3 regions of the Aliivibrio fischeri ATCC 7744 genome follow, and region 1 is predicted to be linked to each of the others. Evidence: predicted binding sites of a transcription regulator. Region 1 holds the regulator's gene; each other region holds the start of a gene.
The links. The regulator CRP, encoded in region 1, controls carbon source genes, mostly activating them, when cyclic AMP is high. The targets are predictions, from matches to a motif close to TGTGANNNNNNTCACA.
Positions count from the first base shown of each region.

Region 1 (3,289 bases):
CCTTTTTCTGAAACGACGCCATTTATGGGGGCACAAATATCGATTGCTGCGGCTGAATTTATCTTAAATGCTCAGAAAAAGTTACAAGCATTAGGCGGTGAATTGTTACTGGAAGCGAGAAGTTTGGGGCATGCATTTGTATCTCCAGGGATAATAGATGCAACAAATGTCGCGGAATTACCAGATGAAGAATACTTTGGCCCACTATTGCAAGTCATACGTTACACCACATTAGCGCAAGCTGTGGAGCTTGCTAATGACACTCGCTATGGATTATCTGCGGGATTAGTTTCAACCGATGACAGTGAATGGGATTATTTCGTGGAGCATATTCGAGCTGGAATTGTGAATCGAAATCGTCAATTAACAGGAGCAAGTGGTGATGCGCCATTTGGTGGGCCGGGTGCATCAGGCAACTTAAAACCAAGTGCTTATTATGCGGCAGATTATTGTGCTTATCCGATGGCATCAATGGAAGGTGATGCATGTGAGATTCCTGAGCAATTATCTCCAGGTTTAACTTTGTAGGAGTGCTGAAAATGAATAATGTAAACACACTTTTTTCATCATTATGGCAAGACTATATTACACGTTTGTCGCCATCGGCAGACCAAGTGCATCAATTGCTATCCAGTGGTGGTGATATTGTAAATGATCATATTGCCTTGCGGACGTTTAATTTGCCTAAGGTTGGTTTATCCACATTAGCCGCGCCCTTTTTAGCTATTGGGTATAAACCGTGTGATGAATATGAATTTATTGCTAAAAAATTGAAAGCACAACATTTTGAGCACCCAGATCCTAATGCACCACTTGTGTTTATCAGTGAGCTATTGGTTGAAAAATTATCTGATGATGCTCAAACCATAATTAAATCATTAGTAGAACAAGTTCCTGCTCATTATTTTGCAACTCGTGACTTTCTGTCTTCAGGTAGACCGTGGTCTTTAAGTTTTGATGAATATAAGGTGTTAGCAAAAGAGAGTGAGTATGCTTCTTGGTTAGCTGCTCATGGTTATGGAGCGAATCATTTTACCGTGTATGTTAATCAACTTGATGGTTTTGATGAAGTAGTTGATGTTAATCAGCACTTACGTAATGCTGGATTTAGTATTAATGAGGTTGGTGGAGAAGTAAAAGGCTCTCCAGAGGTTTGTTTAGAGCAATCATCTACAATGGCGGATAAAGTGATGGTTAAATTTAGTGATGGTGAGTTTGAGATCCCTGGTGGATTTTACGAATTTGCTAAACGTTATGAATTACCAAATGGTGAACTATACACAGGGTTTGTTGCGGCTTCTGCGGACAAAATCTTTGAAAGTACTGACGGGTAAAGCTGTCATCTCTAGACATAAAAAACGCAGCTATTGAGCTGCGTTTTTATTTGCTTATGGTAACGACGTTAAATTAACGAGTACCGTAAACTACAATTGTTTTGCCGTGCGCTGAAATCAGGTTTTGCTCTTCAAGCATCTTTAAGATACGGCCAACAGTTTCACGTGAACAACCAACAATTTGACCGATCTCTTGACGAGTGATCTTAATTTGCATGCCGTCTGGGTGAGTCATTGCATCAGGTTGTTTAGCAAGGTTTAGTAGCGTTTGAGCGATACGGCCTGTTACGTCTAGGAATGCTAAGTCACCTACTTTTTGGCTAGTGATTTGTAAACGAGTTGCCATTTGCGCAGAAAGACGCATTAGGATATCTGGGTTAACTTGGATAAGTTGGCGGAATTTCTTGAATGAAATTTCTGCTACTTCACAAGGGCTTTTCGCACGAACCCACGCTGAACGCTCTTGACCTTCTTCAAATAAGCCAAGCTCACCAATGAAGTCACCTTGGTTTAGGTAAGAAAGGATCATTTCTTTACCTTCTTCATCTTTGATAAGTACAGCAACAGAACCTTTTACAATGTAGTAAAGAGTTTCCGCTTTTTCACCCGCGTGAATTAGCGTGCTCTTTGAAGGGTACTTATGAATGTGACAGTGAGACAAGAACCACTCTAATGTTGGATCTGTTTGAGGTTTACCTAGAACCATACTTTATACTTCCTCTGCGTTTGCCAAGTAGGCGATGTCCATTTTAAAATAACTGAGCCAAATATCAGTTTGGCCTATACAATATGGTTATCGGAACAAGGCTGCATGTTCGTTGAGATAATTAACAAAATCATACCTTGTTTCGCAATTGATTTCTTGACTTTGATCGTATGAATTGTGCGACCAAGGGCACAGTTTCGTGAAATGGATCACGAGTTTTCCTTTTAAGTAGTAAAGAGGCTTTTATGAACGCTGAAGTTAAATGGATTGAGGGATTGTCTTTTCTAGGTCAATCTCAATCAGGTCACTCTATTGTTATGGATGGTAATGGGGGAGAAAAAGCACCAAGTCCGATGGAAATGGTCTTAATGGCTGCTGGAGGATGCAGTTCTGTTGATGTTGTTGATGGACTTAAATCGGCAAATCAAGAAGTCACAGCTTGCGTTGCTAAGCTATCTAGTGAGCGTCGTGAAACTGCACCAAAGTTGTTTACTTACATTAATATTCACTTTGAAGTAACAGGTAACAACCTAGATTCAACGGTTGTCGAGAGAGTCACTGCGGATTCATTACAGAAATATTGCTCTGTATGTTTAATGCTTGGTGAGGGCGTAAAAATGACGCACTCATGGGAAATTATCTCTGCTTAAACTTTAGAACTACAGGGTGAGTTAATATTAAAAAGCCTCGCAAGTTAACCCTTGTGAGGCTTTATTTTAAGTTATGAGAGATTACAGAATGAAGCGGCTTAGGTCTTCATCAGCAACAAGTTCACCTAGGCGTGAACTTACATATTCAGCATCAACAATTAAGCTTTCGCCATTTTTTTCAGAAGCATCATAAGAGATCTCTTCCATTAGTCGTTCCATCACTGTGTGTAGACGGCGAGCACCGATGTTTTCAGTGGTTTCATTTACTTGGAATGCGGATTCAGCAATACGACTGATGCCATCTTCAGTAAATTCAACTTTTACATTTTCGGTCGCTAATAGAGCAATGTATTGCTCAGTTAATGATGCATTAGGTTCGGTTAAAATGCGTTTGAAATCATTTGCTGTTAGCGCTTCAAGTTCAACACGGATTGGTAAACGACCTTGTAATTCAGGGATCAAGTCAGATGGTTTTGCCATTTGGAATGCACCTGAAGTGATGAATAACATATGATCGGTTTTCACCATGCCGTGTTTAGTACTAACCGTGCTGCCTTCTACTAATGGAAGTAAATCACGTTGAACACCTTCACGAGATA
Region 1 is NZ_CP092712.1:2,615,489-2,618,777, reverse strand. Features, by position in the region: gene astD (succinylglutamate-semialdehyde dehydrogenase) at 1-528, shown strand, start outside; gene AVFI_RS11965 (DUF1338 domain-containing protein) at 540-1,334, shown strand; gene crp (cAMP-activated global transcriptional regulator CRP) at 1,408-2,040, opposite strand; gene AVFI_RS11955 (OsmC family protein) at 2,286-2,690, shown strand; gene hslU (HslU--HslV peptidase ATPase subunit) at 2,772-3,289, opposite strand, start outside.

Region 2 (3,289 bases), 990 kb from region 1:
TTGAAGGTTTCGATTTAATGCAAAAACGCATGAAACCGGGTGACCGTTCACGTCGAGATGATGATAGATATCTGTTCTTAGAAGCACTGCAATCGGCAAATAAAGCGTTTTATTTAAGTTATATTGGGCGTTCAATTCGCGATAACACAGAAAAAGCACCGTCAGTATTAATCAGTGAGTTACTTGAATATTGCCAGCAAGGTTATTGCCTAGAGGGTGATAGTGAGTTAAATCCTGAAGCATCCGCAAAACGCTTGGTTAAGCAATTAACCATAGAACACCCTCTGGTTCCTTATAGCCAACAAAGTTTTATTGGTGATAACACAAGCTATGCAAGTGAGTGGTTACCAACGGCTAAATTAGAAGGGGCAGCGGCACCTGAATTTCAGACTGCGCCATTAGTGTATACACCAGAAACAAAAGAATTGGAGCTTACTGAACTGCAACGTTTTTGGCGATTACCTGTTGCTTATTTCTTTAATCGTGGCTTAAAAGTCTTTTTTGAAACAGTAGAGAGTAGAGTTGAAGATGATGAGCCATTTACCATCGATGGTCGTACTGGCTATGGTATGAAATCGGATCTATTAGAGGACTTATTGGCCTATGATGATCCTAACCATATATCTCAAATCTCTCGTGATTTTTATCAGCAGCAAAAAGCCCAAGGTAAATTACCGATTGGTAGCTTTGGTGAAATAGCAGCAGATAAAGAAGTAAACACGATAAAAGATTTGGTTGCTCATATTCAACCATTAACGACATTACCATTAGACGATCAAGAAGTGCGTTTACGCTTTACCTTCCCTCATGGTGAAATGGAACTGCAAGGTTGGTTAAAACAGCGTTATCAGGCAGGAATGCTGCGTTATCGTGGCGGTAAAATTCGCTCACATGAAATTTTAGCAACCTGGATTGATCACCTGTGTCTATGTGCAATGGGCCAGCAGCAATTTACTCACCTATTTGGTACAGATGCGATTTATCACTTTGAAACCATCGAGAAAGAAAAAGCATACCAAGAACTAGAGACTATATTAAGCCTTTATATTTCGGGTAATTGCGCACCATTAGCTTATTTACCAAAAGCGGCATTAGCAGGGCTAGAAGCACACGTTGATAAAAAAGGTGTGTGGAATGATGACGAAGAAACACATCAAAAAGCCCTGAAAAAAATGGCAGATGAATACAATGGAACCCGCTTTGCTGGTGAAAATAGCAATGATTATGTGATACGCATGTGGCCAGAATGGAATGATGATTTTGGTCAGGCTATTTTTGATAATGCTCAAAAGGTATTACGTAATGCATTACTACATAGCGAGAAAGAAAAGTTATAAAGAGTAAAGGTGAGTCATCAGTAGAAAGTAGGGTGGCCGTCAGTAAATCATTTTTAGTGTAGGGCGTTCGCTGTACGGCCACAGGTCAGAGGTTGACCGAATCCTGATTACAAGTGCACATTTAATGAGCGCTTTGTAAGTGGCGCTGAGTGTAACAAAGCTCAAAAAGTGAACCGTGAGAAAGATCTCACATTGATAGCTTTATTATTTTTATTATCTTAGTTTCTGATGAACTACGATATGGATCACATAAATATCTTGTAAAAACAGGATGTTGATGTTTAAAACGGTGATGTTTGATGACGACAATCGCAGCTCCAAATCAATTGAATGCAATGACGTTTCCTCTGCACGGAACTCGTCTGATTGAAGCTTCTGCAGGTACAGGTAAAACCTTTACCATTGCTAGTTTGTATTTACGTTTATTACTTGGTCATGGTGATGAAGGCACTCGACATCAAGAAGAGTTAAGCGTAGATAGAATATTGGTAGTGACGTTTACAGAAGCGGCAACTGCCGAGTTAAGAGAGCGTATTCGAGCAAAAATACATGATGCTCGTTTAGCGTTTGCTCGTGCTGTTCATAATCATGATTATAAGAGTGGTGATCCGGTTATTGATCCACTGTTGGCATCCATTGGTGATCATAAGTCAGCGGCACAGATCCTGTTGAATGCCGAACGCAGCATGGATGAAGCCTCAATTTTTACCATTCATGGTTTTTGTCAACGTATGTTAACTCAAAATGCCTTTGAATCTGGTGCGCAATTTGAGAGTGAGTTTGTTACCGACCAAGCGAAATTAATGCATCAAGTGGCTGCGGATTTTTGGCGTCGCAGTTTTTATCATCTACCAAAAATGGTGGCTGAAAGTGTTTATGATTGTTGGTCAAGCCCATCGGCATTATTAGGTGATATGGGCAATAGCCTTACTGGTGTCCCAAAGCATTTAACCGTAGAGCCGTTAGAAAATTCATTAGAAGCGTTTTGTCAGCAAGGCATTGCTCGTATTGATGAATTAAAAAAACAGTGGTCAGAACATTGCTCCGATTTTGAGGCGTTAATTGCAGGCTCTGGTGTTGATAAACGCAGCTACACCAAAAAGAATTTACCGAATTGGTTAGAGCAAGTGTCATCGTGGGCCAATAACCCAACCACCTCATTGCAAGTGCACGATAAGCTAGAAAAGTTTTCTCAAGAATTATTGATTGAAAAAACCAAAAAAGGTGAAGCCCCAGAACACGCTGTATTTAAACTCATTGATGATTTTTTGGCTCAACCATTAGAGATCAAACAGCCACTACTCTCATTGGCGATTCATCAATGTCGTAAAACCTTACAGCAAGCGAAAGAGCAAAAAAATTGGTTATCGTTTGATGATTTGCTTACTCAATTATCTCAAGCGACAGAAAATCAAGATAACGCCTTATTGCTAGAAAAGATCCGTGAGCAATATCCTGTGGCGTTGATCGATGAATTCCAAGATACCGATCCGCTGCAATATTCGATTTTTAGCACGCTTTATCAAGATCAGCCACAGTGTGGTTTATTTATGATAGGCGATCCAAAACAAGCGATTTATGCTTTCCGTGGTGCGGATATTTTTACCTATATTCAAGCGCGTCGCCAAGTTGCGGATCATTACACCTTGGATACTAACTGGCGCTCAACGGCGGATATGGTGTCGTCAGTGAACCGTATTTTTGAACATGGCAAACAGCCTTTTTTGTACGATGATGATATTCCATTTTATCCGGTTAAATATAACCCTGTTAATGCTGAGCAAAAATCATGGGCGTTAGATAATCAAACTCAGCCAGCCATGACATTCTGGTTGCTAGAGAGTAAAGATGGCAATCCAGTAAATAAAACCAGTTATCAGCGTGTGATGGCAGAATCAACTGCCGCACAAATTCAAACTATTTTGACTGGGGCGCAACAAGGCTCGGCGTAT
Region 2 is NZ_CP092712.1:635,220-638,508, forward strand. Features, by position in the region: gene recC (exodeoxyribonuclease V subunit gamma) at 1-1,337, shown strand, start outside; gene recB (exodeoxyribonuclease V subunit beta) at 1,637-3,289, shown strand, end outside.
Region 2: a site for CRP is predicted at 1,512-1,527, ahead of recB (exodeoxyribonuclease V subunit beta). Genes of this name have one in related genera too.

Region 3 (3,289 bases), 1.0 Mb from region 1:
TCGGTTCGTCAGTACGCTCTACATTAAATAAGGCTTCACCATCTTCATCGAAAGCTTGAGTGATGATATTTTCTTGTGAAATGGTATTGGTGGTAACAAGGCGGTATTGGCCGTAAGAGTAGGCGATAACCCCTTCTAAACCTTCAATGCGAGCACCAAGACGTAAGTATGAATCTGCGCTACCATCTTGATTGGAATCGGTCGCAAAATCAGGGAAATAAGGCACTTCTCCATTAGGTGCTTTATTATCAGACTCTATGGTGATTTGGCGTTTTGCATTCTCTTCAGCAAGTTGAATGGCTTCAGGGCTTTCTGCAGCAAAGAGCTGTGTAGGTTTGAATAGTGGTTCACCATGAGAAAGTACCATGTTGTTGCGTTTACTTGCGTAGTCAAAGCTGAAATTACGTGTGATACGTAAATCTGAGTGCGAAGTGAGTTTAACCTGCATCCCTTCATGACGCTCAAGGGCTTGCGCAAGCGTTTCGTTTTCATTAATGGTTAGCTCAGTAACGGATACAGGGGCTTGGTGGCCTTGAACTAAGAAGTTATTGGTATCAGGTTTTAATTGCGTTTGACCGTAATATTCTTGAACTTTAGCTTTTACACACACTAATGCGCCGGGTTGAATTTCTAACGATGGCGCACTTCCTGTGCTAACAAATATGCCTTCTGAGCTGTTAGGAGCAAAATCATCGTTGAGACCTTGTAAATAAAATCCTTTTAGTAAGCTTTCGCCACGAGCGGTAACAACACCTTGAACAAAATACTCATCATCTGAAATAAAGCCGCTAGAGATAAGAGGGGATTTGTCTCCGGTTCCTTGAATTTGGTTTATTTCTGTAAATACGGGTGTTGCACCTGATTCTGTTTGACATGCAAATGCCGGAGGTGGTGTGACGCCTTCTTGATATGCCCCTAATCCGTCAATGTTGTCTTTTGGTTTTTCAATCCACATGTTGGCATCAAACGTTGTGCTTGGGGTTAAATCAGCACGAACAAAACTCTTATCTTTCCCCCAATCTACATCGCCATCAATGCCTATGCGATCATGCTCTACACCATCTTTAAATAGCATGTAAGTTTCATCACCGTTGTGATTTACAATGCTTTCAATGCTGTCGGTAACGGCTTTGATAGGGTCGGATGATCGGCCATTAGAGATGACATAAACACTTTTGGCATCAAGAGTAATAGACGATAAATCTAAATCGTTTTTCCATTCATTGAGGCCGTTGTATTTAGATTTAAGTACATAACCTGAAAGGGAAACTGGACTATCAGAGGTGTTACTGATCTCCAATGATTTGTTGTAACTTCCACCTTCCACGTATTGAGAGATGATGATGTCAGCAGAAGCGTTGCCAGATAGCGCCAAGCCAATCGCCATAGCAAGAGAGGTTTTTATTTGTGTTGTTTTCATTTCACTACTTTCCATAGTTGAGTTATATGAATTATTTATAGATATTAGAATTATCTATAAATAAACATCTCATATTGATGTGTCACAAACATTACTTTTGCATTAAGAGTGAGATATTGATCTTTTTGGTAAGTCGCAAATCTGGCAGAGCTCAATGAAATAACAATTATGGTAATAGTGGATATTTAAACAGTGAAAGTGATAGTTCTCGCATTTCATTGTTTCTGGAGATGGATCGAAATAGAGTGATGTTTGTTCAATTTTTTCGTTAGTTGTTCACGAGCTTATGTAATCATGAAATAAAGGAATAGTGATAATAGGTCAGGATGATGAAAATAAAGCTACTTGCAGCCTTGGTTGCGCTTGGGTTAACCCCACTCCCCACATATTCACATGATGAACCAAATACTGCATCAATAGATGTAGTTCTTGCTACTCAATACGAAAAAGGAATGGATATTGAAGGGTATTGGGCAAGTGAGAAGTTAGATGGTATTCGAGCATTATGGACAGGGGAAAAGTTAATAACACGAACAGGCCACACGATATATGCACCAGATTGGTTTACTGATCCATTACCCGATCATAAGATTGATGGAGAGTTATGGGCTGGAAGAGGAGGTTTTCAGCAAGTTGCAAAGACAGTGTTAGACAGTCAACCAGATGACGAGCTATGGAAAAAAATTCGCTTCATGGCATTCGATTTACCTAGCTCTGCCGGTATGTTTCCTAAACGATATTATGAGCTATCAACCATAGTTAAAAAGCTCGATCACCCGCACTTAAAATTGGTTGAACATTATCCTATCAGTAATGAAGACTCTCTATTAGAAGCATTAGATGATATCTCTGCACGTAATGGTGAAGGGGTGATGCTAAGAAAGGTCAGCGAAGTTTATAGACCCGGACGCAGTGACGATTTAATTAAAGTGAAAAAACACCAAGACAATGAAGCCATTGTGATCGGCTATACCGATGGGAAAGGTAAGTTTCGCGGTATGGTGGGCGCAATGATTTTACGTATGCCAAATGGAAAAGAATTTAAAGTTGGCAGCGGTTTGAGTGTGGAAGTGAGAGAAAACCCACCTAAATTGGGTTCTACGGTGACTTATCGTTATAACGGTTATACGGATAACGGAATCCCAAGATTTGCGCGATACGTTGCAGTAAGAAAGCATTATTAGAATAGAAAGAGTCTCTTATTATTTTCCATTAGAAAGGAATATGATAAGAGACTCTTTGATCGGTTTTACTTTGTATTCAGTGGTGGCTCTAATTTGATAGCGTTTTTACGCTGTCTCGAACCATGAGTGTAGGCTCTAGCTGAAAAACTCGATTCGTTTCTGATTTTGTTGCTATTTTTTCTAGTAGTGAATCGACCGCTTGTTGGCCTAATCGGTGTTTTGGTTGATGAATGGTAGTAAGTGATGGCGTGATGTATTTAGCCATTTTAATGTCATCGTAACCAACAATTGAAATGTCACTAGGAACTGAAATGCCTTTTTTGCTTGCGCAATTGATCATTCCCATTGCCATCATGTCATTACAAACAAATAATGCCGTTGGTAGTTTGCCTTTAGCATGAATTTCGTTGAAAGCCGCTTCACCGCCTTCGCATTCAAAATTGCCCGATGCAATCCAGTTTTTATTGATTTCTAATCCGGATTCTTCCATTGCTTGCACAAAACCACTTAAACGCTGTTGCGCTTGCAGTTTGTTAAGAGGGCCAGTTAAACAACCAATTTCAGTGTGACCTTGTTCAATAAGGTGTTTTGTTGCTAGATAGCCACCGTGGTGCGAGTTGTCTTGAATTTTGTCGCTTGGAAAATCAATCAATCCCCAATCCATTACAACGGTAGGAACTGGTTG
Region 3 is NZ_CP092712.1:1,615,003-1,618,291, reverse strand. Features, by position in the region: gene AVFI_RS07600 (ExeM/NucH family extracellular endonuclease) at 1-1,420, opposite strand, end outside; gene AVFI_RS07595 (DNA ligase) at 1,747-2,604, shown strand; gene AVFI_RS07590 (substrate-binding domain-containing protein) at 2,693-3,289, opposite strand, start outside.
Region 3: a site for CRP is predicted at 1,618-1,633, ahead of AVFI_RS07600 (ExeM/NucH family extracellular endonuclease). Genes of this name have one in related genera too.